DNA from 4 places in the Agrobacterium bohemicum genome. Region 4 is predicted to be linked to each of the others. Evidence: predicted binding sites of a transcription regulator. Region 4 holds the regulator's gene; each other region holds the start of a gene.
What was found. Region 4 encodes LexA, which represses DNA repair genes until DNA is damaged. Its sites were predicted from a motif close to TGTTCNNNNTGTGTTCNG; they were not measured.
Positions count from the first base shown of each region.

Region 1: ATO67_RS05310 (ATP-dependent helicase) is a predicted target of LexA. The motif match lies at 3,198-3,215, and genes of this name have one in related genera.
Region 2: ATO67_RS17960 (ImuA family protein) is a predicted target of LexA. The motif match lies at 2,852-2,869, and genes of this name have one in related genera.
Region 3: dnaE (DNA polymerase III subunit alpha) is a predicted target of LexA. The motif match lies at 3,340-3,357, and genes of this name have one in related genera.

Region 1 covers NZ_KQ961024.1:453,288-460,969, forward strand. Annotated here, with positions in the region: gene ATO67_RS05305 (DMT family transporter) at 1-29, opposite strand, end outside; gene ATO67_RS23060 (hypothetical protein) at 260-484, opposite strand; gene ATO67_RS05310 (ATP-dependent helicase) at 688-3,156, opposite strand; gene ATO67_RS05315 (efflux RND transporter periplasmic adaptor subunit) at 3,462-4,607, shown strand; gene ATO67_RS05320 (efflux RND transporter permease subunit) at 4,604-7,682, shown strand, end outside.
Region 2 covers NZ_KQ961034.1:481-8,162, reverse strand. Annotated here, with positions in the region: gene ATO67_RS17970 (error-prone DNA polymerase) at 1-600, opposite strand, end outside; gene ATO67_RS17965 (Y-family DNA polymerase) at 600-2,117, opposite strand; gene ATO67_RS17960 (ImuA family protein) at 2,032-2,796, opposite strand; gene ATO67_RS17955 (IS1182 family transposase) at 3,436-4,875, shown strand; gene ATO67_RS17950 (aromatic alcohol reductase) at 5,174-6,118, shown strand; gene ATO67_RS17945 (winged helix-turn-helix transcriptional regulator) at 6,253-6,678, opposite strand; gene ATO67_RS23150 (hypothetical protein) at 7,022-7,682, shown strand, end outside.
Region 3 covers NZ_KQ961034.1:192,573-200,254, forward strand. Annotated here, with positions in the region: gene proS (proline--tRNA ligase) at 1-1,132, shown strand, start outside; gene ATO67_RS18860 (lipoprotein-releasing ABC transporter permease subunit) at 1,153-2,460, shown strand; gene ATO67_RS18865 (ABC transporter ATP-binding protein) at 2,476-3,159, shown strand; gene dnaE (DNA polymerase III subunit alpha) at 3,577-7,071, shown strand; gene ATO67_RS18875 (hypothetical protein) at 7,110-7,400, opposite strand; partial or broken gene ATO67_RS18880 (SDR family NAD(P)-dependent oxidoreductase) at 7,551-7,682, opposite strand, start outside.
Region 4 covers NZ_KQ961023.1:237,155-244,836, forward strand. Annotated here, with positions in the region: gene pdhA (pyruvate dehydrogenase (acetyl-transferring) E1 component subunit alpha) at 1-574, opposite strand, end outside; gene ATO67_RS01145 (FtsB family cell division protein) at 726-1,043, opposite strand; gene eno (phosphopyruvate hydratase) at 1,188-2,462, opposite strand; gene kdsA (3-deoxy-8-phosphooctulonate synthase) at 2,687-3,535, opposite strand; gene lexA (transcriptional repressor LexA) at 3,806-4,528, shown strand; gene ATO67_RS01165 (glutathione S-transferase family protein) at 4,913-5,590, shown strand; gene ATO67_RS01170 (ComEC/Rec2 family competence protein) at 5,686-7,682, opposite strand, start outside.

The DNA of each region.
Region 1 (7,682 bases), on a different contig from region 4:
TTCAAGCGCGTATGGGTCTTTTCGGTCATGATGGGCCAATGCTTCAGAGGGTGATTCAGCTTTAGCCGATATGTCCTTGAAGCAAAATTGAATTTCGCTGAAGTTTGAAAAGTGGCAGCATTTATCGGAACCAAAAACGGTGTCGGTTGTTAAGTGGTCATGAAGAAAACGACCCGCAAACCTCTGAACCGCATGACTATTTTTGTCATCACGATTTTCATTTTGGCTATCATTGTTGCCGCTATCTATTTGATTGGCTTCACGCCGGGTGAGACGCCTCCGGTTTGATCACTGTCACCTCAGTCTGGTCGCTGCTTAATACGGTGATATCCATATTTTTTTGCGAAGACCCGTGATTACGCCTGCCATGCATCAGCATATACGATAATTCCGAAAATTCCGGGATGGGAAAGGTCAGCTTTCTGCCATCCGTGGCTTCAATCCGCTCGACCGGCAGGCCAAGTTCAGCGATTTTAGAAAACATGGCAACACGTCGTTTGTCCGTGCCACTGAGGTTTAAGAGTTAGGCATCAAGTCTAAATTTGGTTTAGGTAATAAATGCACGGATTTCCCCAACCATAGCTGGCCATAGAATGGGAAATATATTGCATTCAATTTTTTAAAGTGAATATCCGGCGCTGTGGGGCCGCAGGAGAGTATTAGTCCCGTGGCAAAAATAGTGACGCTTTAAACCCGCTCTACGAACCCGTCCAGCACGCGCTTTTGTCCGGCGCGATCGAAGTCGATGGTCAGTTTGTTACCTTCCACCCCCGCAACGTTGCCATTTCCAAATTTCATGTGAAAGACACGGTCGCCGACGAAGAATTTCGATGGGGTGTCTGCCACGGATTTCGCGACCAGTTCCCCGTCGATGGTGCGGCTTTTCGGGCCGCTTTCGCCATAGCCTATTCTGTCAACGGAGTGGCCGGAGCGGCTACCCCAATTGTCGCGGGTCGCATCCGACTTGTTGGCCTGCGCGCGTTTCCAGCCGGGTGTCGAATAATTGTTGGTGAACGGGTCTGCGGCGTCGAAACGCGACTGGCCGTAGCCGCCACGTCCGCCATATCCGCCGTAATTGCTGTCCGAGGCCGAAACCTCGACATGGTTGGGTGGCAGTTCTTCGAGAAAACGAGACGGGATCGTGGCTTGCCACAGCCCGTGGATGCGGCGGTTGGAAACGAACCAGATGTGGCAGCGGCGTTTGGCCCGCGTAATGCCGACATAGGCCAGCCGCCGTTCTTCTTCCAGACCGGAGCGGCCACCTTCGTCCAGTGAGCGCTGGTGCGGAAAGAGGCCTTCTTCCCAGCCCGGTAGAAAGACTGTCTCAAACTCCAGACCCTTGGCGGAGTGCAACGTCATGATTGAAACGGCGTCGAGTTCTGCGTTCTTTTCCGTGTCCATCACAAGTGCGACATGCTCGAGGAAGCTGCGCATGCTCTCATACGCTTCCATGGAGCGGATGAGTTCTTTCAGGTTTTCCAACCTGCCGGGGCCTTCGGCGGTTTTATCCGCCTGCCACATGGCGGTGTAACCGCTCTCATCGAGAATTTGCTCTGCCAGTACAGTGTGTTCGGTATTCTCAAGCAGGTTCTGCCAGCGGCGGAAATCCTGCACGACATCGAACAAGGCCTTACGCGCCTTCGGTTTCAACTCATCGGTTTCGATAATGTCGGCGGCAGCAGCGAGCATGGGAATGTCGCGGGCGCGGGCATAGTCATGCAGGTTGCGCACCGTGGTGTCGCCAAGGCCGCGCTTTGGCGTATTGATGATGCGCTCGAACGCCAGATCGTCGGCGGATTGGCAGACGAGACGGAAATAGGCGAGAGCGTCGCGGATTTCGAGGCGTTCATAGAAGCGCGGACCGCCGATGACGCGGTAGTTCAGGCCAAGCGTGACGAAGCGGTCTTCAAATTCACGCATCTGGAAGGACGCGCGGACCAGAATTGCCATGTTGTTGAGCGGATGCTTGATGCGCTGAAGCTGCTCGATTTCATCTCCAACGGCACGGGCTTCCTCTTCCGAATCCCACGCGGCGTGGACGACGACCTTTTCGTCGTCGGGTTCACTGCGATCGGTAAACAGCGTCTTGCCGAGGCGGCCTTCATTGTGGGCGATCAGATGACCGGCTGCGCCCAAAATATGTTCGGTGGAGCGATAGTTGCGCTCCAGCTTGATGACCTTTGCGCCGGGAAAATCCTTGTCGAAGCGTAGGATGTTGTCCACCTCGGCACCGCGCCAGCCGTAGATCGACTGGTCGTCGTCACCCACGCAACAGACGTTTTGCGGCTGGCCTTTGGGCCGCTGCGCCAAAAGGCGAAGCCACATATACTGGCAGGTGTTGGTGTCCTGATACTCGTCCACCAGAATGTAACGAAACTTCTGATGATATTCTTTCAAAATGTCCGGGTGGTTTCGGAAAATCGTGATCGGGTGCAGGAGCAGGTCGCCGAAATCGCAGGCGTTCAGCGTCTTTAGCCGCTGCTGATAAGCAGCATAGAGTTCACGGCCCTTGCCATTGGCAAAAGCGCGGCTGTCACCCTCGGGAATTTCAGGTGGCGTCAGTCCCTTGTTCTTCCAACCATCGATCATGCCCGCGAACTGTTTTGCGGGCCAGCGCTTGTCGTCCAGACCTTCGGCCTGAATGAGCTGCTTGAGCAGTCGCACCACATCATCGGTATCCAGAATGGTGAAATCGGATTTCAGGCTCATCAGCTCCGCATGGCGGCGGAGCAATTTTACACCGATGGAGTGGAAGGTGCCGAGCCACGGCATGCCTTCGACCGCACCGCCAACGAGAACGCCGATACGTTCCTTCATTTCGCGCGCGGCCTTGTTGGTAAAGGTCACGGCCAAAATCTGGCTTGGGTAGACGCGACCGGTTGCGAGAATATGTGCGATACGCGTGGTCAGGACCCGCGTCTTGCCGGTGCCGGCACCCGCGAGCACGAGAACGGGTCCCTCGAGAGTTTCGACGGCTTCGCGCTGCTCCGGGTTCAGGCCCGCCAGATAATCGGACGCAGCTCGCCCCTTATCACGTGCCGCCATGGCCTGCGCTGCTATGCCCAAACCACTAGCACAAGGGGGAGCGGCTGGCTGGCGGCGTGGCTCTGAAGGTTCTTCATCGAAGAACGGCATATCGTCGAAACTGTTACTCATGAGGCCCAATGTAGTGATTCGGGGCGGAAAGGCCAGAACCGTGTTCTGCTTTTATTCCGGTATCAACTGTCAAAGTGCCCATTCCAAGGCATTTTCTATATGAGCGCTGCGTCAGCAACCAACGATGTGGCTACGTGAAGTTGCAGACGAGGCTAGCTTCAGAAAAGCGTCGCAAATTACCATTATGTAAGAAACGGATTTGTGCGTTGCGTTGTTTAAAACAAGCAATAATACTGCCGCTAACTATAAAAGGGGCCGCAATCTCTTGATATGCGGTAGCGAAGTGTTTTACCTCGGAGAACTATATGAAGGTTTGGAAGCAGGTCGGTGTCAGTCTGGCTGTCTTGGGCGCTGGTGTCTGTCTATGGGCGTTCATGTCGCCCGATGGCAGGAGTGTGCTTGCAAAAGTCGGCCTTGCCAGTGCTGAACAACCTGCGGCTCAATCGGCCGGCGCACCTGGTGCAGGGCGCGGGCAGGGCGGTTCGCGCGGCAAAAGTGCGACGCTGGTTTCCATCGCCCCTGTCAAAACCGGAACCGTCAACGACCGGTTGAACGCCATCGGCAATGGCGAGGCCATCCAGTCCGTCGTGGTAACGCCACAAGCTTCCGGTCTGATTTCCGAAATCCTCGTCTCATCTGGGCAGAGCGTCAAAAAAGGCGATGTGCTGGCGCGGCTCGATGATGACGAGCAGATTATCGAGAGAGAAAAGGCGCAGGTGTCTTTGAGAAGCGCCGTCGAGAAGTCCACATCCTATGCGAACTTACGTTCTGTTGCGCGGCTTGATGTGCTGGATGCGCAGATTGCCGAAGAAGCTGCCAAGCTTGCGGTGAGCACCTCGGAACTCAACCTGAAGCGCCGCAACATCGTTGCCCCCATCGATGGCATTGCCGGTATCGTCGCCATCAACATCGGTGACAACGCAACGACACAAACCAGTATCGTCAGCATAGACGACCGTTCGAAAATTCTCGTCAACTTCTGGGCGCCGGAGCGTTTTACCACGGCCATCAAAGTTGGCATGCCGGTGGAAGCGACATCGATTTCTCGCCCGGGAGAAACCTTCAATGGTAAGGTTGAAGCCATCGACAATCGCGTCGATGAGGCAAGCCGCACCGTGCGGGTTCGCGCTGTCTTCGATAATGCCAGTGACGATCTGCGCGCCGGCATGTCCTTTGCCGTGACCATGGGCTTCACCGGTGAAAATTATCCCTCCGTCGATCCGCTGGCCGTGCAGTGGGATGCAGAAGGCTCTTACGTATGGCGTGTGAAGGACGACAAGTCCTACAAGGTCCGTGCTCAGGTCGTCCAGCGCAACCCCGATTCCGTACTGGTGAAGGCTGATCTGGTGCAGGATGAACCCATTGTCATCGAAGGCTTGCAGCGTGTTCGCGAGGGTGGTTCCGTTCGCACCGCAGGCCAGAAAAAAGCACCGGAGGTCGCCAGCCAATGACAGAGCAGACGCCTTCCGGTGGAAATGATTCCAAGCTGGCCTTCACGGCACTTTTTGTTCGCCGCCCGATTCTCGCCGCCGTCATCAACACGCTTCTTGTGGTTGCGGGTCTTGCGGCACTTGTTGGCGTAGACGTGCGTGAGCTGCCGGATGTTGACCGTCCGGTTATCTCGGTGCGCACGACCTATGACGGTGCATCGCCGCAGACCATCGATCAGGAGGTTACGCAGACCATTGAGGGCGCCGTTGCCCGTGTCAGTGGTGTGAAGTCGATTTCCTCGGCATCGCAATTCGGCACCAGCCGCGTGACGATGGAGTTCAACGACAATGTCGATATCGCGGTTGCTTCTAACGATGTGCGCGATGCCATCGGTCGTATTGCCAACCAGATGCCTGACGATGCCGACGAGCCGCAAATCATCAAGGCCGATTCCGATAGCCAGCCGATCATGCGGCTAGCCGTCACGTCCTCCAGCCTCAGCATGGAAGATTTGACCAAGCTGGTCGATGACGAGGTCATAGACCGTCTAGCCGCGGTGGATGGCGTCGCTGACGTGGAGCTTTATGGCGATCAGGAAAAAGTGTTCCGCATCGATCTCGATCAAGGCGCACTTGCCAGCCGTGGCTTGACGGTCACTGATGTTTCCAATGCGCTGGGCAGTGCCGCGCTTGACGTCCCGGCGGGGTCGCTGAAAAGCTCGACGCAGGACATTGTCGTGCGCGCCACGGCCAGCCTGACGAAGCCTTCTGAGTTCGAAAATCTCATCGTCAAGGATCGCGTGCGCCTTCGGGATGTCGCCAGTGTCATGCTGGGTGCGGATGATGAGACCACCTCGTTGCGCTCCAACGGTGTGCAGGGGGTAGGCCTCGGCGTCATCCGTCAGGCGCAATCCAATACGCTGAGCATATCGACCGGCGTCAAAGCCGCCGTGGCGGCGATGGCGCCCAATCTGCCCGAAAACACACGGATCGTGGTGACCAGCGATGACGCCGTGTTCATCGAGGGCGCCTTGCATGAGGTCCAGCTTGCGCTCGGCCTCTCCGCCTTGATTGTCGTGGTGGTTCTCTATCTCTTCTTCCGAGATTGGCGAGCAACGCTTATTCCGGCCATTACCATGCCGGTTGCCCTGATAGGCACAATCGTCGCTATCTATATGGTCGGCTTCTCGATCAATATTCTGACGCTGCTCGCCATCGTTCTGGCAACGGGTCTGGTGGTGGATGATGCCATCGTCGTTCTCGAGAACATCGTGCGCCGCCGTTCCGAAGGTATGGGGCCGCGCGCCGCTGCCGTTCTCGGCACGCAGGAGGTTTTCTTTGCGGTTATCGCAACGACAGCAACCCTTGCCGCTGTTTTTATTCCGCTGTCTTTCCTGCCCGGTCAGTTGGGTGGCCTGTTCCGTGAATTCGGTTTCGTTCTCGCCTTTGCGGTCGGACTTTCTTCCATCGTTGCGCTCACGCTCTGCCCCATGCTGGCGTCGCGCATGTTGAAAAACGGCGTCAAGGAGCCAACCGGGCCACTTGCGTGGTTCGGCAACGTGTTTGCATCGACCTACAAAACGACGCTCTCTGTCTGCCTCAACAACCCGTTGATCGTCGTTATCGTCGCGCTTGGTTTTGCCGGTGTGTCGTGGATTGCCTTTGGCATGGTGCAGAACGAGTTGACACCACGCGAAGATCGCTCATCGGTCATGTTGCGTGTCACGGCTCCTCAGGGTGTAAGCCTCGAATATACGCGCGATCAGTTGCAGCGAATCGAGGAGAACTTGCAGCCACTTCGCGATAGCGGAGAAATCCGAAATGTTTATTCCATCACTGGAATGAACGGTTCGTCCAATACCGGCTTCGTCGTGTTGACGCTGGCACCCTGGGCAGACCGCGAGCGCACCCAGAACCAGATTGCGCAGGACATCAATGCTGCCGCGCAGACCGTGCCCGGGCTTCGCGCTTCGGCATCACAGCCCAACAGCCTTCGTATTCGCGGTGCTGGCAACGGTCTCAGCATGGCAATGATTGGGACCAACTATTCCGCGCTGACGGAAGCCACGCAGAAGCTGCTGCTGTCGATGGAAGAGAGTGGCCTTTTCGACACGCCACGTTTCGACAATGAGCCTAACCAGGCGCAATTGTCCGTTTCCATCGACCGTGAGCGTGCGTCCGATCTCGGTATCGATATCACGGGGCTTTCGACCGCCATGCAATCGCTTCTCGAAGGCCGCTCCATCGTCGATGTCTTCGTGGACGGCGATGCGGTGCCGGTGCGGCTGTTGTCATCGACGCGCCCTATCAATGATCCGACCGATCTGGAGAACATCTTCCTGAAGGCAAAAGACGGACGGATGGTGCCGATGTCGATCATTGCGTCCCTGAAGGAAACGGCTGTTTCGCCGCAACTCAATCGTGAACAGCAATTGCCATCGGTGGGCTTTACGGCAAACCTGAGAGAAGGCGTATCGCTGGGTGAAGCGGTGGCCAGGGTGAACGAGATGGCAGGTTCCATCATGCCCGCAGGCGCACGTCTGTTGCCGCTGGGGGAAGCCGCCACGCTGCAGGAAAACTCAAGCGGCATGTTGCTGACCTTCGGCTTTGCCATTGCCATCATCTTCCTGGTTCTGGCAGCCCAGTTCGAAAGCGTGCTGAGTTCCGTCATCGTCATGTCGACGGTGCCGCTGGGCTTGGCCTGCGCGGTTATCGCGTTGCTCGTTACCGGCTCCAGCCTCAACGTCTACAGCCAGATCGGACTTGTGCTTCTGGTGGGCGTCATGGCGAAGAACGGCATTCTGATCGTCGAGTTTGCCAACCATCTGCGTGATCAGGGCGCCAGTGTCCGTGAGGCCATCGAAAAGTCATGCAGTATTCGTCTGCGGCCCGTGATGATGACCATGATTGCCACCATTCTCGGCGGTGTGCCGCTGGTGCTGGCGCAAGGAGCCGGTGCGGAAGCTCGCATCGCACTCGGCTGGGTCATCGTCGGCGGCCTGGGCTTAGCAACGCTTATCACGCTTTACATCACACCGGTGTCCTATCTGTTGATTGCGCGCTTTGCCAAGCCACAGGCGGATGCCGATATCCGTC
Region 2 (7,682 bases), on a different contig from region 4:
GCGGATGCAGGTGACGATGTCCTGTAGCTGCCGACGGCCCGGCTCGTGGAAAAGCGCGTCATTCGTGACGACCGTGCGGACGCGGTGTCTGACGGCCATGTTCGAGAGGTTATAGATGCGGAGCTTGTCGTTCGGGCGTCGTCTGAGGCACAGGCTGACATAGGCCCGGGCTCCGAAAAGCTCCGACATCCTGCGAAGCTGGATTGCACACGTCTCGTCGGCTTCGTCTGGGATCAGGATGCCGATCATGCCCTCCGCGTAAAGGCTGACATCGCTGAAATCCAGAATACACTTCGCCTTGCCGCCACGGGACTTGCCCAGCGACAGGAGACGGCAAAGACGGGCGTAAGCAGCCCTGTCTGTCGGATAAACCAGGATCGCCATGCCGTCGGTTAAATCCAGGCGGCATCCGACGATCAGGCGCACGCCCGTCGCTTTCGATGCCTCCCATGCCCGCACGATCCCCGACAGTGAATTCCTGTCCACGATACCGAGCGCTTCGATACCGAGTTCCGCCGCGGCGGCGAAAAGCTCGTCGGCGCTGGACGCTCCGCGCAGAAACGAGAAGTGCGTCGTTGTCTGGAGTTCGATGTATCTCATCAACCGAATATCCCGTGTATGAACCAGCGATGCGACCCGGTCGTCGTGTCCACGCCGTCGCCTGCGCGGTAGACCCAGAAGCGCTCGCCGCTGTCGTCCTCGACGACGTAGTAATCCCGGACGGCGTGGAACTCGGCATCCCGCAACCACCATTCCCCGAAGACGCGCTCCGGTCCGTCACCACGCACGATCCGACGACGCTTACCACGCCATGTCATCGTTCTTGGAGGGCTATCCGGGAGGACCGCCAGGACCTCGATCTCTTCGGGACGCGCGAGGAGCCTGCTTGGTCGCGGCCAGTTCGACGGCCAATCGACGCCCTTCTCTTCCGACATGGGACCGATACGCTGGAAGCTCCGTTCGGGGACATCGCCGGCGACCGGGGTCATCCTGTAGATGCGGTGTCCGCGGTTTCCGAGGATATCGACCAGCGGTGTCACGTCGACGACCGTCTCCTCGATCAGGGACGACGACTGCTGCCTTTCGACCAGAGGCTCCGCCCATGTCGCGACGAGCGACAGCTTCTCGATACCGAAGCCCGGATCGATCTTCTCGATCCTGTCGGTCAGCAGACGCGTCAGTCTCTTGTCGTCACGGACGGGTTTCGCGAGGCCAGCTCTGATCGCCTGTATCGTATTGTCGACGCGGTGGACGATCAGGTCGCAACGGCGGACACCGAGGCCGCGGGTCTCCAGCTCGGAGCAAAGCTGCCCGACAAGGCGGCCGACGTATTTCGCTATCGTCTCAGCGGCCCCGATCGGCTCGGCGAACGGGCGGTGTACTTCCACGATCTCGGGGGACCGTATGGGTTCTATCGGCTCGGCCGCACGACCAAACAATTGGTCCAGCCGCCTCCCGACCTCCGGGCCGAAGCGCAGGGTCAACGGCGCTCGTGGCATGGCCGACAATTGGCCGACGGTCTCGATCCCGAGAACCCGCAGGCTGTTCACCGTTTCGGGTGCGAGTCGCAAACAGACGATAGGAAGGCCCAGGACGGCCTTCGTCGTCTCGGACACGGGAACGACCGTCCATTCGGCTGAGGTGCATCTGGCGATCGCGTGCGCCGCGCCCCACGTGTCCGCCACGGCCGCTCGCGTCACCACGCCGACACCACGGAGGCGATTGACCATCCCCGACACCATGAGTTCTTCGCCACCCTGAAGATGATCGGCACCCTCCGTGTCGATGACGATGCCGTCCGTGCCGTCCACGGCGACGACCGGGCTGTATTGCCGGAGCATCCAGAGCGCCATCTTGTCGAGCGCGGCCAGATCGCCGACCGGGTCTGCATCGTACATGGCGAGATCGGCGACCAGCGCCTGGGCCTTGCTCGCGGGCATGCCGATGCGCAGACCGAGCTTTCGCGCGGCATCATCGGCTGCGCAGACGGTCCGCCTGGACCCTGACCGGGATATCACCACCATCGGCTTGTCAGGAGGCGGTGTGCCGTCGGCCCCTGCCCTCCGTATCCGATCCGTAGGCCATCGGGGGAAATATAGAGAGACGACCCTTGCCATCACATGCTCCAACGCAAAACTCTGCACACTCGCCCGCACGCGATCTCATCAACTCCGCCAGCCATCTCGGCCTCCCAACGCCCGCAACCGGGATGCCTTCCGAAGGCAACTGGCTTATCCGCCACCTCGTCACCGATGCGGTCGGCTGGCCGTAGTCGTTGGCTTCGGTCTGCCGTCTCCACCGTCTGAGAGCGAGACCCATGGTTCCCGACTTCTCGGCGGCCAATTGAAGCCGTCTCGAAGCGGTCATCGGCAACCGGACGATTTCACCCACGACCGCCCCGAGGCCGCCGAAGCTCAAACCCTCTTCGAAGGAGGCCAGGACATCCTCTTCCTTGTCCGCCTCGACGTAGATGACGCGGTCGGGATGAAGGCCCGCCTGCGATATAGACGGGGCGAACAGGTCGGGCCTGCTCAGGCACCAGAGGATTTTCCCCTTTGTCCTCGCGGCGATCCCGGCCACCATCAGCGCGGCAGCCGCGCCGTCCACCGTTCCCGCACCGCCGCCAGCGAACTCGTGGAGCGCGCCGAAAGCCAGTCCCCCGCCGGGAAGCTTGCCGTCGATCTCGGGAACTCCGAACGGTAGGCATTCCGCCTTTTTCGCGGACCCGCCTTCGAGCTTGGCGATCTGTTCGCGCAGGTCGTCGATGAGACCTGGAGACCGGGCATACGTTCTCATTCACGGACCTCCTTCGGCTCGAGTTTGGCAGGAATTCATTCCCAAAAATGATTGACGTTCTCTTTCTGTTCCGTTCAATAGACAGAGTCAAGTCGGTAGAATCGGGTATTTTAGATGACGTGCATTTGTCATCACGAGAAAACCGAGATGAATCAGGACTCTAACAGGCGTTGCTAAGTGACCGGTCCGATTGGACTTTTTTCAGACAACCAAGGGAAGCATGGATCAGGAACCAACATTACGATCGATCAAGGGGCCGATCATCGCCGTCGAATGCAGGGCCTGCGGGGTTTACACCGAACTAGACCGAGAGAAGACGGTTCGGCGGTTCAAGGCATCGGCACCAGTATCTCGCGTGCGCCGCGTTGTCGTGGGTGCCTGCGATCGGATGTGCGTCGGCGGGGTGGACAACTGCGGAGCTCGGTTTATATCGCCCCAAACCTCACGGACTAACGATTGATTGACAGGTCACAGGCGACATCGGATCGCCATAGCCAGCGGTCCCATTCAAAGCCAGATTGATGATTCTGATGCCATGAAGTTAATGAGCGCAAAGACGCGGATGAAGTCTGCTGTTGGCCGAGGCTGTGTAAAAACCCGGTTTTGAGGTAGAATCATTTTCGTCGATCGGAGGTGGCAATGTCAGGCTATATCGAAGGCATCAGTCGTGATCAGGCTACGCTTTTTCCAGATCGCCTTGAGGATTGGATCGACGAAGATCACCCCGTTCGAGTGATCGATGCATTCGTCGATGCCATGGACCTGGTCGGCGCGGGTTTCTGCCGGATGTCACCTGCGCAAACCGGACGGCCCTGTTACCACCCTTCGATGTTGCTGAAGCTTTTCATCTACGGCTACCTGAACCGCATCCCCTCAAGCCGACGGCTTGAACGTGAAGCCGGGCGCAATGTTGAGGCCATGTGGCTGACCGGGCGATTGGTTCCGGATCACAAAACCATAGCCGATTTCCGCAGAGACAATGGTCCGCCAATCCGTAAGGCCTGCGCCAGGTTTGTTGAACTATGCCGTCAGATCGGTGTGTTGAGTGGTGGCAATGTTGCGATTGATGGCAGCAAGTTCAAAGCCGTTAACAATAGGGATCGCAATTTCACTTCCGGCAAAATCGAACTACGGATCAGCCACCTAGAAGCAAGCGCTTCGCGATATTTAGAGGAGATGGGAAGGGCCGACACGCTAGAGCAATCCGAGGCGACGCTGCGCAAGGTCACACGGCTGAAGGAGAAGCTCGCTCGTGTTCAACAGGAAGTCCGTCGGTTGGAAGGAATAGCAGAAACGCTGAAGGATGTACCAGACGGCCAGATTTCGCTGACCGATCCAGACGCTCGATCCATGGCGACACATGGCAAAGGCACGGGTGTGGTGGGCTACAACGTGCAGACGGCAGTCGATGTAGAGACGCATCTCATCGTCACGCACGAGGTCACTAATATCGGCAATGATAGATCGCAACTGGGGCCCATGGCCAAAGCGGCAATGGAAACATTGAAGCTCGATGAGCTCGATGCCATCGCCGACCGTGGTTACTTCAATGGAGCAGAACTGCTTAGCTGCCATGAGGCCGGGATCACTGCAACAGTGCCGAGGCCAGAGACGTCGAACAACCGCAAAAAAGGCATGTTCGTAAAGGCTGACTTCGTCTACGACGGTAGCGCCGATACATATGTTTGCCCTGCCGGAAAGGCCTTGGCATACAGGTATACAACGGAGGAAAAGGGTCTGATGCTTCGGCGTTACTGGCGCACCGATTGTCCGTCATGCCCTCTCAAGGCACAATGCACAACAGGCAAGGAACGGCGGATCACGCGCTGGGAACACGAGCATCTGATCGACGCTATGTATTCCCGGATGGAAAAGAACCCGAACCTCATGCGCGCCCGACGATGCACGGTCGAGCATCCGTTCGGAACCATTAAAGCATGGATGGGATCAACCCATTTCCAGATGCGCAGGCTGAACAACGTCCGAACGGAGATGGCGCTACACGTATTGGCCTATAACATCAAACGTATGATCAATATGATTGGTGCAGGAGCGCTCATTACAGCCATGGCCGCTTGAGGCGGCAACTGAACGCCATTTTGGGCCGCAAAAACCGCCACACCAACCTTCAGGCCTGTCTCCGACGCCTTACAGCACCCAACAAACACAAAATCCAGCCAATTCCACCAGACCAAGCTCGATTAGGAAATCCCATGGGTTGCGCTGGTGTTTTCACACAGCCTCGGCCCAAAGCGGACAGCCGATTATGGCATTGCCGTTCTTCTGATTCGCTGCAGTATCATCCGTGTACCTTCTTTTCTTCGTTGGCCTGACTTGCCAAATAGCGGCAACACAGGATTTTGAAGGATTCAAATCGATGAACACAACAGCCTCCACCGTGAAGTCTCGGAACATTCTTGTCCTGGGGGCCGGGGAACTCGGCATGCCCGTTCTGCGCAACCTGGCTCTTCGCGCCAAGGACGTCGAGGGCGCGAAGATCAGCGTTTTTCTGCGCGCAAGTGCCGTTGTATCTGATGTGCCGGCGAAGCAGCGCGACATCGCTGAAATCGGAGACCTTGGTATCGAGATCGTCGAAGGTGATTTGGTGAAGAGCTCAATCGACGAACTGGCGTCTCTTTTCTCGAGGTACGACACCGTCATCGGCTGCGCTGGCTATGCGGCTGGGATTAATACACCGATGAAGCTTGCCAAGGCGGCGTTGCAATCCGGGATTCCACGCTATTTCCCTTGGCAATTCGGCGTCGATTTCGAAGCGATCGGACGCGGCGGCCCGCAGGACATTTTCGACGCTCAGCTTGATGTCCGGGAACTCCTTCGCTCCCAGAGCAAGACTGAGTGGGTCATCATCTCCACCGGCATGTTCATGAGCTATCTCTTCGAACCGGATTTCGGCGTCGTTGATCTGCAGACGCACACAGTCAACGCCCTCGGCAGCTACGACACTGCTGTCACGCTGACCACACCCGACGACATTGGTGCTCTCACCGCTGAAATCGTCTTCTACGAGCCGACCATTAGCAACGAGATCGTCTTCCTTGCCGGGGATACTATCACCTACGGTGAACTCGCAGACAAACTGGAAGTAGGTTTGAACCGCCCCTTCAGCCGGTCCGAATGGACTGTCCCGGTTCTGATGGAGGAATTAGCAAACGACCCCCAGAACATGATGCGGAAGTACCGAGCAGCCTTTGGTATTGGGCGCGGCATGGCGTGGGACAAAGCTAACACGTTCAACGTAAGCCAAGGCGTCAAAGTGACGGCTGTGTCCGATTGGATCGAGACGAATCTTTGCGGCAAGTGAGATCGCCCGCAGCCATCATGGACAGGAAACAGTGACTTGGGAGCGTGGTCCGAGAATGCCCCCAAGTCACGCTGCGATCCGCATACGCTAGAATGCGGGCGTGCTTTCCTCCATTTCGACGCAACGCTTGTTCGTCAAAATGTCTGCCAGGAAGGTTTTTCTGGCGGGCAGGAATCGTAATCCTCTCGTGCCTTGAGAAACTCGCCGGAATTCTCCACGACCCATGTCCACAGCGGAACCATTCGGATGAGAAGACCCATCCCTAGTTCTGTTAGTTCGTATTCAACCCGAGGCGGCATCTCAACGAGATCGTGGCGAGTGACGAGACCATCTCTTTCAAGTTGGCGGAGCGTTCGGGTGAGCATTCGCTGCGTGACGCCGTGCATTCGTTTTCCGATATCTGCGTGCCGAAGCCTGCCATAGACACCGAGGGTATGTATGACGCCGAGCGACCATCGGCTTCCCGCGTGTGTAAGAACCTCCCGGCGCACACCGTCTTCGTCCTCACGAAGGCCATCGCACACCGCTTGAGAATAGGTAAGCATCTCTTCTCTGGTCATTACTCTTGCCTCCGGTCTCCCAGCCCTCGTCATACCAGTCTTCAGAAGACATTCCACCTGCCTCTCCTGCGTTTTGAAAGGTTCATAGAATTTGACAGAATGACAGCGTTGTTGGTGTCACCGATGGCTGAAGACGTCCGCTGTTGGCGCAAAGCTGCGAAGACAGCACTTGGCCCAGAGTGGACATGGTGGGAAGCGTTCAGCTCGCCTGCGACGGCGCCGCTTGCGATCACCTCGCTTTTGAGCAATCATCTGCAGAATATGGACAATGCGGGCTGCCAGAGGACAAATCTATGTTTCATCGCTTCATGGCTTAAACCGTTTTGCCTTAGGGAGCCTCTCGTTGAAGAAAACTCGTCGCCAATCAGACCATCAGGCCGAGCAAACCCTGTATCGCTTCGACCTCAATCCTCCCGATGTCGATAGCTGTCTCTCTCAGCTCCACGCGGCTTTCTCCGGCTATCGTCCGCGATGGGATTGGTGCCGCCAGTGCTTCGCGGTAGATGACGAGGCACGAACACGAAGTGCGGGCGATCCGCGTCGCGCCACCCTCGAAAGCTTCGGGCAAATCTACTTCGAGCATCCTAACTGCTCCGGCGGCCGCGACACATTCCTGCATTGGCTGCCCCGTGGGCTGGAACTAACATTCCTGAACTTTGACGATGACTACTTTCCAATGGAAGGCGCTATGCGACTTGGGCTCTGGCGCTGGCCGCGAGAAGAGCAGGATGCTCTGCGCGCCTTGTTCTGCAGCGTCGCGATGAATTGGTTCAACGGCGGCGATCCCGTGCCATTCGAGCGTGTAATGCGCAAGTCGAACACAGACATGGATAACCTTGTGTCCGTACGCATCGTCAAAGCGCTCCTAATGCTCAGGATCAACCCCTTCGAGCTGTTTGCTTGGCTCGGACGAGCGAATTCAACCCGAGCGCGGGGCGTTCTGGTCGGACTCACGACCCATGGGCATCTCGTCGACGAGGGTGACTACTATGTTCTGGACGATA
Region 3 (7,682 bases), on a different contig from region 4:
CGGCGCGATCGAGCTTTTGATGCCAACGCTTCAGACTGCCGAGCTTTGGCAGGAAAGCGGTCGTTATGACGATTATGGCAAGGAAATGCTGCGTATCAAGGATCGTCAGGACCGCCAGATGCTCTATGGTCCGACCAATGAAGAGATGATCACAGACATCTTCCGGTCCTATGTAAAGTCATACAAGAGCCTGCCGCTGAACCTCTATCACATTCAGCTCAAGTTCCGTGACGAGGTACGCCCGCGTTTCGGCACCATGCGCTCGCGTGAATTCCTGATGAAGGATGCCTATTCCTTCGATCTGACCAAGGAAGACGCTATCCACTCCTATAACAAGATGTTCACCGCCTATCTGCGCACCTTCTCGCGTCTCGGTCTGCGGGCCATTCCCATGCGCGCCGATACCGGCCCAATCGGTGGCAATCACAGTCATGAATTCATCATTCTGGCGGATACCGGTGAATCGGAAGTGTTCTGCCACAAGAGCTTCCTGGATCGCGGCATTCCCTCCGACGCCACTGATTTCGATGATGTCGCAGGACTTCAGGGCATTTTCGATGAGTGGACGACCGATTATGCCGCCACATCTGAAATGCACGATGAAGCTGCATTCGACGCGATCCCCGAGGGCGAGCGCCTCTCTGCGCGCGGTATCGAAGTCGGTCACATCTTCTATTTCGGCACGAAATATTCCGAGCCGATGGGTGCCAAGGTTCAGGGACCGGATGGCAAGGAACACCTTGTCCACATGGGTTCCTATGGCATTGGACCCACGCGCCTTGTTCCCGCCATCATTGAAGCATCGCATGATGAGAACGGAATCATCTGGCCGGACTCGGTTGCGCCTTTCGACGTTGTCATCATCAACATGAAGGCTGGTGATGCTGCCTGTGATGCGGCTTGTGAAAAGCTGTATTACTCGTTGTCCAACGCGGGCAAGGATGTTCTCTACGACGACACGGACGACCGCGCGGGCCAGAAGTTTGCGACGGCCGATCTCATCGGCGTACCGGTGCAGATCATCGTTGGTCCACGCAGCGTCGCTGCTGGCGAGGTCGAAGTGAAGAACCGCAAGACCGGCGCGCGTGAAACCGTGACCGTTGAAGCCGCAATGAACAAGGTGCTTGGCTGAAAAGCCGACAAGGAGACGACATGGCAAAAGCCGAGGCTGATAGTGGTGCAGGCTCACCCGTAAAGGGAAAGTCCGCCCGGCCATTTTCGGCCTTCGAGCGCATGGTGGCGTGGCGCTACCTGCGCTCGCGCCGCAAGGAAGCGTTCATTTCCGTCATCGCAGGTTTTTCCTTCGTCGGCATCATGCTCGGCGTTGCGACGCTGATCATCGTGATGGCTGTGATGAACGGTTTCCGCACGGAGCTGATTTCCCGCATTCTCGGCATCAACGGCCACATGATCGTGCAGCCGATCGATTCACCGCTGAAAGATTATGACGCTCTGGCGAAGAGGTTCGCTGGTGTTCCCGGCGTTACCATGGCGCTGCCACTGGTAGAGGGTCAGACACTTGCCTCCGGTCGCGGTGGTGCGGGCAGCGGCGCGCTGGTGCGCGGCGTTCGTGCCGAAGATATGGAGAAGATCAAGGAAGTCTCCGGTAACATCAAGGCAGGCGATCTGGTCGGCTTCATGTCAGGGCAGGGCGTTCTCGTCGGCTCGCGCCTCGCATCTCAGCTTGGTGTAACGGCGGGTGACCAGATTACATTGATATCACCGGAAGGTGACGTGACGCCGATGGGTGTCAATCCGCGTGTGAAATCCTATACGATCTCAGGCGTCTTCGAAATTGGCATGTCTGAATATGATGCGTCGATGATCTATATGCCGCTTTCGGAAGCGCAACTTTATTTCAACAATGAAGGCATCGTACAGTCCATCGAGCTGTTCGTGACTCACCCGGACAATGTGGATGGCATCAGGCCTCTGGTGGAAGCGGCGGCTGAACGGCAGATTTACATCACCGATTGGCGACAGCGAAACCAGACCTTCTTCTCCGCCTTGCAGGTGGAGCGCAACGTCATGTTCATGATCCTGACGCTGATCGTGCTGGTGGCGGCACTGAACATCATCTCGGGCCTGATCATGCTGGTCAAGGACAAGGGCAGCGATATCGCCATTTTGCGCACCATGGGTGCCAGCGGCGGCTCCATCATGCGTATTTTCTTCATGACGGGCGCTGCGATTGGCATGGTCGGCACCTTTGCGGGCGTCGGACTTGGGGTGCTCGTCTGTCTCAATGTGGAATCGATCCGGCAGTTCTTCTCATGGATTTCAGGGACGGTTCTGTTCGATCCGCAGCTCTATTTCCTCAGCCAGCTTCCGGCGGAAATGCAGCTGAGCGAAACGCTGACCGTCGTTGGCATGGCGCTGACCTTGTCCTTCCTGGCAACGATCTTTCCGGCATGGCGGGCGTCCAAGCTCGATCCTGTGCAAGCCCTGCGTTACGAATAAGGACTGCTTCACACCATGGCAAAGAAAACAGCGTTGCGGCTTTCCGGCGTGGAACGGACCTACGGTCAGGGCGAAACAAGCCTTTCCATTTTGAAAAATGCCGATCTTGAACTGAGAAGCGGTGAAATTGTCGCTCTCGTTGCGCCGTCTGGCACGGGTAAATCCACCTTGCTGCATCTCGCAGGTCTGCTGGAGCACCCAGACGCCGGCGAGGTGTTCATCAATGGTCGCTCGTGTGGCAATCTGTCTGATGAGGAGCGCACCTCCATTCGCGGTAGCGATATCGGTTTCGTCTACCAGTTCCACCATCTGCTGCCGGAGTTCACGGCGCTCGAAAACATTATGATGCCGCAGCTGATTTCCGGTCTGCCGCATGCTGAAGCAAAAGAGCGCGCGGCGGCGCTCCTCGACTACATGCGTATCGGTCACCGTGGCGACCACCGTCCGTCAGAACTATCCGGCGGTGAACAGCAACGCGTGGCTATTGCCCGCGCCGTGGCCAACGCGCCGCTTCTGCTGTTGGCTGATGAGCCGACCGGCAATCTCGACCCTGAGACGGCATCCTACGTCTTCGGCGCTCTGGAAGCGCTTGTTCGCCAGTCCGGCCTTGCCGCCCTGATCGCAACCCATAACCACGAACTCGCGGGCCGCATGGATCGTCGTGTGACCTTGAGTGAAGGCAAGATCGTGGAGTTCTGATCCACCACCGCCAACACTGGAATTCTGACCCATGTCATCCATCAGCCCCGTGCAGCATCTGCTGCGCGGGGTTTTGTCATTGGAGGCAATGGCTTGCTCCATCGTGCCCGGAACCGCATCGATTCTCCGTGCGTTGACAAGACAGCATCCTAAAAAAAGCCGTTGACAACGAAACAAAATGAGAACAAAGTTAGAACATAAAGAGTATGGAGAGACAAATGACCGACATCATCCGTGACATCGCAGCCTTCGCTTCCATCGCAGTTTTCGTCGCCAGCTTCTCGGTAATCCTCACTTCCATGTGACAGGCATCCGTCATTTCAAAGTGAAATGACCGTGTAAACTACCTCAGGGCAGTGGACATTGCCTTCAGGAAATCCGAAAATCCCGATGACTCAGAATGACGGGATGACGGTGATGGGCAAGATTTTGGTAAGCGGCGACATGGCCGCCAAAGAACTGAAAACGCCCGGCTTCGTTCACCTTCGTGTGCACTCTGCCTATTCGCTTCTCGAGGGCGCTTTGCCCTTGAAAAAAATCATGGCGAAGGCTGTCGCTGACAGTCAGCCCGCCATTGCAATCACCGATACCAACAATCTTTTCATCGCGCTGGAGTTTTCCGAAAAAGCGCGGGATGAAGGCTTGCAGCCGATCATCGGCTGCCAGATGTCCATCGATATGCAGGACGCTTCAGATGATAAGCGTGGGCATAACAATCTTTCAAAGCTGCCATCCATCGTTGTGCTGGCCGCAAATGCTGAAGGGTATGAGCGGCTTGTGGACCTGATCAGTCGCGCCTATCTTGATGGCGAAGACACGGGTCCCTCGGTCTGCATCACCAGGAGCTGGCTGGAAGAGGGCGATAATACCGGTCTCATCGTGTTGAGCGGTGCGTCCACCGGCCCTATCGATATGGCGCTGAGGGAAGGTCATACCGCGCAGGCAACCAGACGGCTTCTTGCGCTGAAAGAACTGTTCGGCGACCGGCTCTATATCGAGCTTCAGCGTCAGGGCAATTTCGACCGTGGACACGAACGCCGCATGGTAACGCTGGCTTACGAGCACGACGTTCCACTTGTAGCGACCAACGAAGCGTTCTTCCCGACCCGCGCAGATTACGATGCTCATGATGCGTTGATGGCCGTGGCTCACAACGCCATCGTTTCCGATGACAGCCGTTTTCGCCTGACGCCCGATCACTATCTCAAAAGCCGTGACGAGATGATGGCGCTGTTTGCCGACATTCCTGAAGCGCTGGAAAACACCATTGAGATCGCCCAGCGTTGCTCCTACGTGCTGAAAAAGCGTGGTCCCATCCTGCCACGCTTCACCGGCGCCAGCGAAGACCCCGATGAGGCCGACCGCGCCGAAGGACTGGAGTTGCGCAGACAGGCCGTGGAAGGTTTGGACCAGCGGCTTGCAGCACTTGGCATGGCGCCGGGCTATACCGAACAGGAATATCGCGACCGGCTGGATTTCGAACTCGGCGTCATCGAGCGCATGAAGTTTCCCGGCTACTTCCTCATCGTTGCGGACTTCATCAAATGGGCGAAGAATCAGGATATACCCGTCGGCCCTGGCCGTGGTTCCGGTGCGGGGTCGCTCGTCGCCTACGCCTTGACCATCACCGATGTCGATCCGCTGCGCTTCTCCTTGCTGTTCGAGCGCTTCCTCAATCCGGAACGCGTATCGATGCCCGACTTCGATATCGACTTCTGTCAGGATCGCCGCGAAGAGGTGATCCGCTATGTGCAAAAGAAGTATGGTCGCGAGCAGGTGGCGCAGATCATCACCTTCGGTTCGTTGCAGGCGCGTGCCGCGCTGCGCGATGTGGGGCGTGTGCTGGAAATGCCCTACGGGCAGGTGGACCGCATCTGCAAGCTGGTGCCGAACAACCCTGCCAACCCGACGACGTTGTCCAAGGCCATCGAAGAAGAGCCGCGTTTTCAAGAGGAGGCTGACAAGGAGCCGGTCGTTGCCCGTCTTCTGGATATCGCCCAGAAGATCGAAGGCCTCTATCGTCACGCATCCACCCACGCCGCCGGTATCGTCATTGGTGACCGGCCGCTGTCCAAGCTTGTGCCGATGTATCGAGACCCGCGCTCGGATATGCCAGTCACCCAGTTCAATATGAAATGGGTGGAAAGCGCGGGGCTGGTGAAGTTCGACTTTCTCGGACTGAAAACGCTGACCGTTTTGAAAGTGGCGGTGGATTTCGTCGCAAGGCGCGGCGTTGCAGTCGATCTGGCGGCTATTCCGCTGGAGGATGAGAAAACCTACGAGATGCTGTCGCGCGGCGAAACCATCGGCGTGTTCCAGGTGGAAAGTGCTGGCATGCGCAAGGCGCTTATTGGCATGCGCCCGGACTGCATCGAGGACATCATTGCGCTCGTCGCGCTGTATCGTCCGGGTCCGATGGAGAACATTCCGGTCTACAACGCCCGTAAACATGGCGAGGAGGAGATCGAGTCGATCCACCCGACCATCGATCATCTGCTGAAGGAAACGCAGGGCGTTATCGTCTATCAGGAACAGGTGATGCAGATCGCCCAGGTTCTCTCTGGCTATTCGCTCGGCGAAGCCGATCTTCTGCGCCGCGCCATGGGTAAGAAGATCAAGGAGGAGATGGACCAACAGCGCGAGCGTTTCGTGGAAGGTGCGATGCGCAACGACGTGTCGAAAGCGCAGTCCAACACCATTTTCGACCTGCTGGCCAAGTTCGCGAATTACGGCTTCAATAAGTCTCACGCCGCTGCCTACGCTATCGTCTCTTATCAGACAGCCTATATGAAGGCGCATTTCCCGGTGGAGTTCCTGGCGGCGTCGATGACGCTGGATATGGCCAATACCGAAAAGGTCAACGACTTCCGTCAGGATGCGGGTCGGATGGGCATTGAGATCGTCGCGCCCTCGGTGCAGACGTCGCACCGCCGTTTCGAACCCGGCGAAAACCGCATCTATTACTCGCTGGCAGCGCTGAAGGGTGTTGGCGAAGGCGCGGTTGATCACATCGTCGAAGCGCGCGGCGAAACACCTTTCGCCAGCCTTGAAGATTTCTGCTTGCGGATCGATCCGAAGCAGATCAACCGTCGCGTTTTGGAAAGCCTCATCAATGCCGGTGCGTTTGATTGTTTTGGCAAGGATCGCGCCGAACTGATCGGCGGGCTGGACCGCATCATCGGCTACGCGCAGCTGGCGCAAAGCCGCCGGGTCAGTGGGCAGCACGACATGTTCGGTTCCGGTGGAGCTAGCGGCCCGGAAAAGCTTGTGCTTCCTGCCTACCAGCCCTGGCTGGCGTCAGAAAAGTTGCTGCGGGAATATCAGGTGCTCGGTTTCTATCTCACGGCCCATCCGCTCGATACCTACCGCGCTGTGCTTGATAAGCTGCGCGTGCAGAACATTGCCGATTTTACCGCAGCGGTGAAACAGGGTGCTACCGCTGGCCGTCTGGCGGGCACTGTTACCGGTAAGCAGGAACGCAAGACGAGAACCGGCAACAAGATGGGTATCATCACCTTCTCGGATGCGTCCGGCCAATATGAGGCTGTGCTGTTTTCCGAAGGTCTTGCCCAGTATCGTGATCTGCTGGAAGTCGGGAAATCGCTGGTCGTTACCGTTCAGGCGGAAGAGCGCCCAGAAGGCATCGGCCTTCGCATCCAGACTGCCCAATCGCTGGAGGAAAAATCTGTCCAGATGCAAAAGGCGCTCCGCGTCTATATCCGCGATTCCAGCCCACTCAAAACGCTGGTCCACCACCTCAACAGAGGTGATGGTTCGGTCTATTTTGTCGTCATAAAAGACGATGGACAGCGCGAAATCGAAGTTGAACTGCCTGGGAAATACCGCATCTCGCCAGAGATCGGTGCAGCTTTCCGCTCTGCCGCCGGTGTCATCGACGTCGAGCTTATCTGATTTCTCTCAGGGTCTTGCTGCGGTTTTTTCTACCGGTTTCAGAACAGGCTGTTGGTCGGATAGGCATTGCTGCCTCGGTCGCTGAAACCGTGGCGGGAAAGGCATGCTCTGAGGGCTGCATTGTAGATGTATGGTGTTGCTTCCAGCGCGCCATATTGTGGCATGCCAGCTTCATAGGTGCAGTTCGTCAGCGCCCGGTCGTAAACTTCGAGAATGATCGGGTCGCTTGTGACGTCCGGTCCGGCGTACACGCGGTAGTTCTGAGGTGCTTCTGCTGCCGACACGCAGGCAAGTCCGAAAATAGCTGCCGCAATATGTTTGATGTTCATCTCGAGCCACTTTCTATTGGTGATTGTCGATCGAAAACGTCCGGCAATCGTTCAGGTTCCAGAAAGCAATGAAACAAGGATCGCCGCAACAGCGGCGGGAGACTCATTGCTCCACGCCGCGTTTTAAAATATTTGGTGTATAGCTTGATCTCAGCTTGCCTGGTCCGCTCTATCTGCGGAGAATGCGACGTCTCGTTGCGCTTCAAGGGCGGTCAGCCGTTGGTGCAAAGCATTTGAAATCGAATCATACGCGGTGCTGCCAAGCGGAAGACGAAGCGCTGG
Region 4 (7,682 bases):
TCCAGAGAGCTGCCATGTTGAAGCTCTCGTAAACCTGGCCCTGGTTGGCAGCGCCATCACCGAAATAAGCGACGGAGACGCTGTCATTGCCACGATACTTGTTGGCGAAGGCAAGACCGGTTCCGAGCGAAACCTGGGCGCCGACGATGCCGTGGCCGCCGTAGAAATGCTTCTCCTTGGAGAACATGTGCATGGAGCCGCCCTTGCCCTTGGACAAGCCGCCGCTACGTCCGGTCAGCTCAGCCATCACGCCGCGCGCACTCATGCCAGCAGCCAGCATGTGGCCGTGGTCACGGTAAGCGGTGATGACCTGATCGCCTTCCTTCTGCGACATGTTCATACCTACAACGACAGCTTCCTGCCCGATGTAGAGGTGACAGAAGCCACCGATGAAGCCCATGCCATAAAGCTGGCCAGCCTTTTCCTCGAAACGACGGATCAGCAACATCTCGCGATAAGCGTGCAGCTCTTGGTCTTTACCAAAGTCCGGCGTGTTCTTGCCGGTGAATTCCTTGGTGGCTGTCTTTGCCGTAGTCTTGCGGCCGGATACGGTCGCGGTTTTTCGCGGCGCCATTCATCCCTCCCTGAGTTGCCATTAGAATGGTTGGATTGGGCGCACCATATGCAAGAAAAGGAAAAGCAGCAATGCCATAAACGCATGGCTCATATTCTGCCTAAGTCGCTGTGAATAAATTAAAAAAGTCGATTAACTGAAATTAAGTTAATCAGAAATATGTATTCATGATGACGATTTCGTCCGCGCGCGACATATTGAGCTGATAACGCGAGATTTCATCGATCATGTCCCGCTCAAGCGAGCCATCGCTCATCAATTCCACTTGCCGCTCCAGGGCGACACGGGCTTTGGTCAGCTTTGCAAGCTCGGCCGTCCTGGCAATACGTTGACGCTCCAACTGCTCGGTCGCCTGGAGCCCGAAATCACCATGGATGGAATGATATCCGAAATAGGAAAGGAAGGCGACGGTAATTGCCGGAACGACAAGACGGCCAAAACGTCTTTTCTTGTGATGCTTGGTCCACATACTCTGAAACAGCCTTAAAACGCGTTACTTGCTTCACCATAGACGCATTTGCTTAACCATCCGTTGACCTTAAATCCTCCGCCAATCGCATCGCACAAAAAAAGGCCCGCCGAAGCGAGCCTTTTTAAATATCGCGATGCAGTATCAGCCGCGCAGGATAGAGCGACCAGCATAAGCCGCCTGCGGACCGAGCATTTCTTCAATTCGTATTAACTGATTGTACTTGGCCAGACGGTCAGAACGCGAAAGGGAGCCCGTCTTGATCTGTCCGCAGTTGGTTGCAACCGAAAGATCGGCAATTGTCGAATCTTCGGTTTCGCCCGAACGGTGCGACATAACAGCGGTGTAGCCAGCCTTGTGAGCCGTCTCAACAGCATCGAGCGTTTCTGTCAGCGAGCCGATCTGGTTGACTTTTACGAGGATGGAGTTGGCAACGCCCATCTTGATACCGTCACGAAGGCGCGCGGAGTTGGTGACGAAAAGATCGTCGCCTACGAGCTGAACCTTGGAACCGATCTTGTCGGTCAGGTACTTCCAGCCGTCCCAATCGTCTTCGGCCATGCCGTCTTCGATGGAGATGATCGGGTATTTGGCTGCCAGTTCAGCGAGGTAATCCGCCATGGCTTCAGGTTCCAGCGTACGGCCTTCGCCTTCCATCTCATACTTGCCGTTCTTGAAAAATTCAGTCGAAGCGCAATCGAGAGCAAGTGCGACGTCGTCGCCTGGCTTGTAGCCAGCTTTTTCAACAGACTTCATGATGAAATCGAGCGCTTCAGGGGCGCTTTTCAGACCTGGAGCGAAACCGCCTTCATCACCGACGTTCGTATTGAAACCCTGAGCCGACAGTTCCTTTTTCAGTACATGGAAGATTTCCGCGCCGATTCGCACAGCGTCACGGATATTTTCCGCGCCGACCGGCATGATCATGAATTCTTGGAAATCGATCGGGTTGTCGGCATGCGCGCCGCCATTGATGATGTTCATCATCGGAACCGGCAGCAGATGCGCATTTGGGCCACCAACGTAGCGGTAGAGCGGCAGGCCAGTTGTTTCGGCTGCAGCCTTGGCAACAGCGAGCGACACGCCGAGAATGGCGTTGGCGCCGAGGCGAGACTTGTTCGGTGTGCCATCCAGTTCGATCAGAGTGTTATCGACATGAATCTGGCTTTCGGCATCGAAACCACCAAGAACGTCGAAGATTTCCGTGTTGACGGCCTCAACTGCCTTCTCGACACCTTTACCGAGGTAACGCTTGCCACCATCGCGCAACTCAACGGCTTCATGCGCACCTGTCGAGGCACCCGATGGAACGGCCGCACGGCCGAAGGAGCCGTCTTCCAGATAGACATCGACTTCAACAGTCGGGTTACCACGGCTGTCGAGGATTTCGCGTGCGATGATGTCGGTAATGGCTGTCATGATCTCTCCCTTGGGACTGGAACAGTTTTTTCAGCTGCCTGTCTTAAAGCGCATCCCGAACACTGTGAAGCGCTTTTCGGATTGGCTGCGCGATAAAACCGGTCGCCAGAGCTGCGAGTCGATTGAATGTCTTCAGTTGCTGTAGACGATGCAAAAGAAATTACAATGACAGCGCCCACTCAATGTGCCGGTTTTAGATAAAGGCCGATTGGGGCCAAAACCGGTCAGGCGGCTTTGGCGATGTCGTCGAAGGCCAACAGCTTCTCAAGAAGCTTCGGCATATCCTTCAAGTGAACCATGTTGGGTCCATCTGACGGAGCGTTGTCCGGATCTTCGTGCGTTTCAACAAAAAGACCCGCGATACCGACCGCGACAGCCGCCCGGGACAGCGTTTCCACGAACTCACGCTGACCACCGGTCGACCCACCCTGCCCGCCCGGTTGCTGTACGGAGTGGGTCGCATCAAAAACGACGGGCGCGCCAAGCGATGCCATGATTGGAAGTGAACGCATGTCGGACACGAGTGTGTTGTAACCGAAGGACGCGCCACGTTCACACAGGAGAACGTTCGGGTTTCCGCTTTCATTCAGCTTCGCCAGCACGTTCTTCATGTCCCATGGCGCCAGAAACTGGCCTTTTTTGACGTTTATGACGCGACCGGTTTTCGCGGCCGCGACAAGGAGGTCAGTCTGACGACTGAGGAAAGCCGGAATCTGTAGAATATCAACCACCGGCGCAACGATGCCGCACTGCTCTTCCGTATGAATGTCCGACAGCACGGGAAAACCAAACTGCGTCTTCAGCTCAGCAAAAATCTCCAACGCCTTATCGATGCCGATGCCGCGTTGGCCGGAAAGCGACGTACGATTGGCCTTATCGAAAGACGATTTGTAGACTAGCCCGATCCCAAGCCTGCTGCATAGTTCCGCGAGCGTTTCTGCAATCATGAACGCGTGGTCGCGGCTCTCCATCTGACACGGTCCGGCGATCAGCGAGAAACGTTCGGTATTGGCAAACGACACCGCCTTGGAGCCCTGCCCCGCCACAACTTTCAGATTGTTCGTCACACTCATCGTCTTCCCTCAGCATATAGCGGACGGTCTCGATGGCGTGCCACCGAAATAATCCCAAATCTGTATTGGGCATGCACTTAGCAGCAAGCTGTGCCGGAGTCACTGTCGAGGATATTCATGACGACTCCGGAATACGAATTTAATCATCCGAAAACGCTTAAATGAATTTGACGGAATTTTAAGGGATTGCAGAACACATATGGAACATATAGTGTTCGTTCTGTATTTGTTTCACGAATCTCCGCCTCGAATCTCCAAGGGTGTTTCTTCATGCTCACGCGCAAACAGCAGGAATTGCTTTTATTCATTCATGAGAGAATGAAGGAGTCTGGCGTGCCTCCATCTTTCGATGAAATGAAGGATGCACTCGACCTAGCTTCGAAGTCAGGCATCCATCGGTTGATCACCGCCTTGGAAGAACGTGGTTTTATTCGCCGGCTACCGAATAGAGCCCGCGCATTGGAAGTTATCAAACTTCCCGAATCATACTCTCCTCGAGCTAAACCGCAGCGTGGCTTTTCTCCGAGCGTTATCGAAGGTAGTCTGGGCAAGTCGAAGCCAGCGGAGCCAATAGCGCGTCCCGTTGCCACCAACGACAGCCTGTCCAATGCCGTGAGTGTCCCTGTGATGGGCAGAATCGCTGCTGGCGTGCCTATTTCTGCGATCCAGAACAACACCCACGACGTTGTCGTTCCGATGGATATGCTGGGCTCGGGCGAACATTATGCACTGGAAGTCAAAGGCGATTCGATGATCGAAGCCGGGATTTTCGACGGCGATACCGTTATCATTCGCGACGTAAACACCGCAAATCCGGGCGATATCGTCGTCGCTCTGGTCGACGATGAAGAAGCGACCTTAAAGCGGTTTCGGCGCAAAGGTGCATCTATCGCACTAGAGGCTGCAAACCCTGCCTACGAGACCCGCATTTTCGGGCCTGACAGAGTAAAAATTCAAGGCAAACTCGTTGGACTGATCCGCCGGTACCATTAAGAGTGTAAAGGCAAGCTTGAGCCTGATTTGCCCTTTTTTAACTTCAATCGAGCGGCTCCGTTTATCGTCATTATGATTAGGCGCCCAGCGACGGGTCGTGGCCGCGTTCAGCAATTCATTACAGCAACAAAACTTCTTTTTTTGTCTTCGGCGGCCTCCAACTTGTTATCCGGGTAATCATTTTTTAGATTGGCGACTGGAGTTCGATGGTCTTTGCCGAATTGGCAAGATGATTGGTAGCCCTCGCTTAATTGACTCTTTTGAAATTTGCTTTGAGTACAACCGAGGCTGTCCATCAAATAGTTTGATAAGCGTCATCGTCTCGACCGTCTGGATCATGCGGTATTCTCGCGCTAGGCATGCTGGGTAACGAGGGGAAATGCCATGTATGATCTTTATATAGCCAATAAGAATTATTCTTCGTGGTCGCTGCGACCTTGGGTTTTGATGAAAGAACTTGGGATTGCGTTTGACGAAAAGCTCGTGAAGTTTGGAACATCGAACGACAATTTTCTGGATTTCTCTCCTACAGGCAAGGTTCCATGTCTTGTCGAAGATGACCTAACTGTTTGGGATACGCTCGCAATCGCAGAATATTTGGCAGAACGCCACGATGGTGTATGGGCATCCGACGTCAAAGCGCGCGCATGGTCTCGCTCGGCCTCTGCCGAAATGCACTCCGGCTTTCAGAGCCTGCGCAATGAACACCCGATGACCGTCGGCTTGCGTATTCGTCCATCGGCAATCAATGAGCCTTTAATGAAGGACATTTTACGTATCGATGCGTTGTGGCGGCAAGGTCTGTCCTCGTTTGGAGGCCCATTTCTGGCGGGAGAGAAATTCACCGCTGTTGATGCGTTTTATTGCCCGGTCGCGTTCCGTTTCCAAACCTATAACACGCCGCTGTCGGTGGAAGCAGACGCCTATAAAAACCGGCTACTTTCACTACCTGCGATGCAGGAATGGCAAGACGCAGCCTTGCTGGAAACATGGCGGGATGCTGGCCACGAAGCTGAGGCCGGGGCAGTCGGAGAGTGGACGGAAGATCTGCGCGCAGAATAACGCAGAGGCGAACGCAGCTTTTTAGCATGGGTTACGGAAGACGGTGTCGACTGCGGCACGTAGCAGTTACACCCCCCCGTTTCTCCGTCAACGCGCTAAGGTTGGCGAGACAACATCTGCTCAATGTGAGCTGGAAGCTTTTGAGTGAACTCTCTGCTGCGCCAGTCGTAGCTGCGATGCATGCTCCATGAGCGGTTCTGACCATGCATCGCAGCACTTGCCCTCGCAACGGGTTCACCTTTGAAACCAAGCCAGATTTCCATGGAGCCGGTGCGTCGCAATGTTTCTTGAGTGATCAGAACTGCACCGGATCGACACGTCTCTAAGGATGTCCTGCGTGTGATAACGACGACGTCGGCAACATCGCATGCCGTGCCAGTCAGCGCCGTGTTGGAGACCACGGCGACAGTTACGCCGGTGCTCGACTTTCCCGCGCACCACATGTCTTTGCGGCAGGTGAAAATATTCATGTCTGCCGATGCTGCCTGCATCTCCTTCTTCATCTTCGATTTATCGAGGTCGGTCAGGCCGATAACACGGGATGATGAAGCATCGGTTCCAACACCATCGTCACCATCAGGTGACGTCAAACGCTCCAGCATTTTCGGCGGAATGTGACGCCCCGGTAGAGGCACCGCTCTTTCCCATTGCTCATAGACAAAACCGGAGGCGCGGGATTTGGTGGTCGCAACAGTGTCTTTAGACGTCAATGCCACAAGAGAACCGTCTTCGAAGATCAGCAGATCCGGCTTGTTGCGCGCCTGCTCCGTTACGAGTATGACGAACCCCGCTATTATGAATGGCAAGCCTATCAGGGCAAGCCGTGTCCGTAGAAGCGCCAAGAGCAGAAAGCCAGTGGTCGAGACGGCCAGAAACCACCCGTTCTGGCGTCCAATCGTCGCGTCTCCTCCCCAGCTAGACACTGTATTGGCAACCTCGATCACCATAGCCATGCCATAGCCCATAACCTTGATAAACGGAGCGTCGAGACCAAACGGCATCAACAACATGCCGACCAGAGCAAACGGCATGACAATGAGCGACATGATTGGCATCGCCGCCAGATTTGCAGCAAGCCCATAAGTCGTGATCCGGTGAAAATGTTCGATCGAATAGATCGCGGTCGAAATGCCACCGATCAGTGAGGTGACCACCACACCGCCGATGATCGTCGTGGCCTGTCCGCCCAGCGATAACCACCATGGCGGGCGAGCGATCACGAAGCGCTCTCTTGCCCCGCGCCATCGGCTCCAGAACGCATATCCTGACACCAGTGCGAGCGTGGCGGCAAAGGACATCTGAAAGCTTGGACCCATCACCTCATGCGGCGACAGAACGATGATGACGATGGCCGAGAGTGCGACGTTGCGCATGCTTATCGACGGCCTGTCGACCAGAACTGCGAAAAGCATGATTGACATCATCAACCAAGCCCGTTCCGCTGAGACTGCAAACCCTGAAATGAGGTAGTAGGCAAGTGTCATCAAGAGCGCTGCAAATGCCGATATTTTCTTTACGGGCCAGCGTTGTGAGAAACCGGGAAACAAGCTGAAAGCCATGCGCATTCCCACGAAGAATATGCCAGCGGCCAGCGCCATGTTCAGCCCGGAAATAGCAACGATATGCGCTAGACCGGAAACCCGCAGAGCCTCCATCGTCTCATTGGAAATCGCACGTCTCTCATCGGTGACGATTGATGCGGCAAAGGCACCTGCATCTCCACCGATCAGGTCGCGAATGCGCTGGGCGATGTGGCTGCGAAGCTGGTAAAGCCACGTATCTGCCTTTTGCGCAAGGCTGCCCGAGACCTCATTCAAATCCATGGGGATTGTTTGGGGCGGCCCATAGAAAAATCCCGTAGCACCAATACCGTTGAAAAAAGACGCAAACGCAAAGTCGTTAAGCCCCGGCAATGCGGGGCCGGAGGGCGGAGAGAGACGCGCTTTGCCGGTTACCGTCTGGCCGATGAGAATGGCATCATGGCGGCTTCGGGCCACCAGTGAAATTCGGCCCGGCGGCCTCGTAAGTTCCGGGCTGGACGTGGATTTCAAGGCAACGACGTACCGCCACGATCCCCGTGCATCGAGCTCAC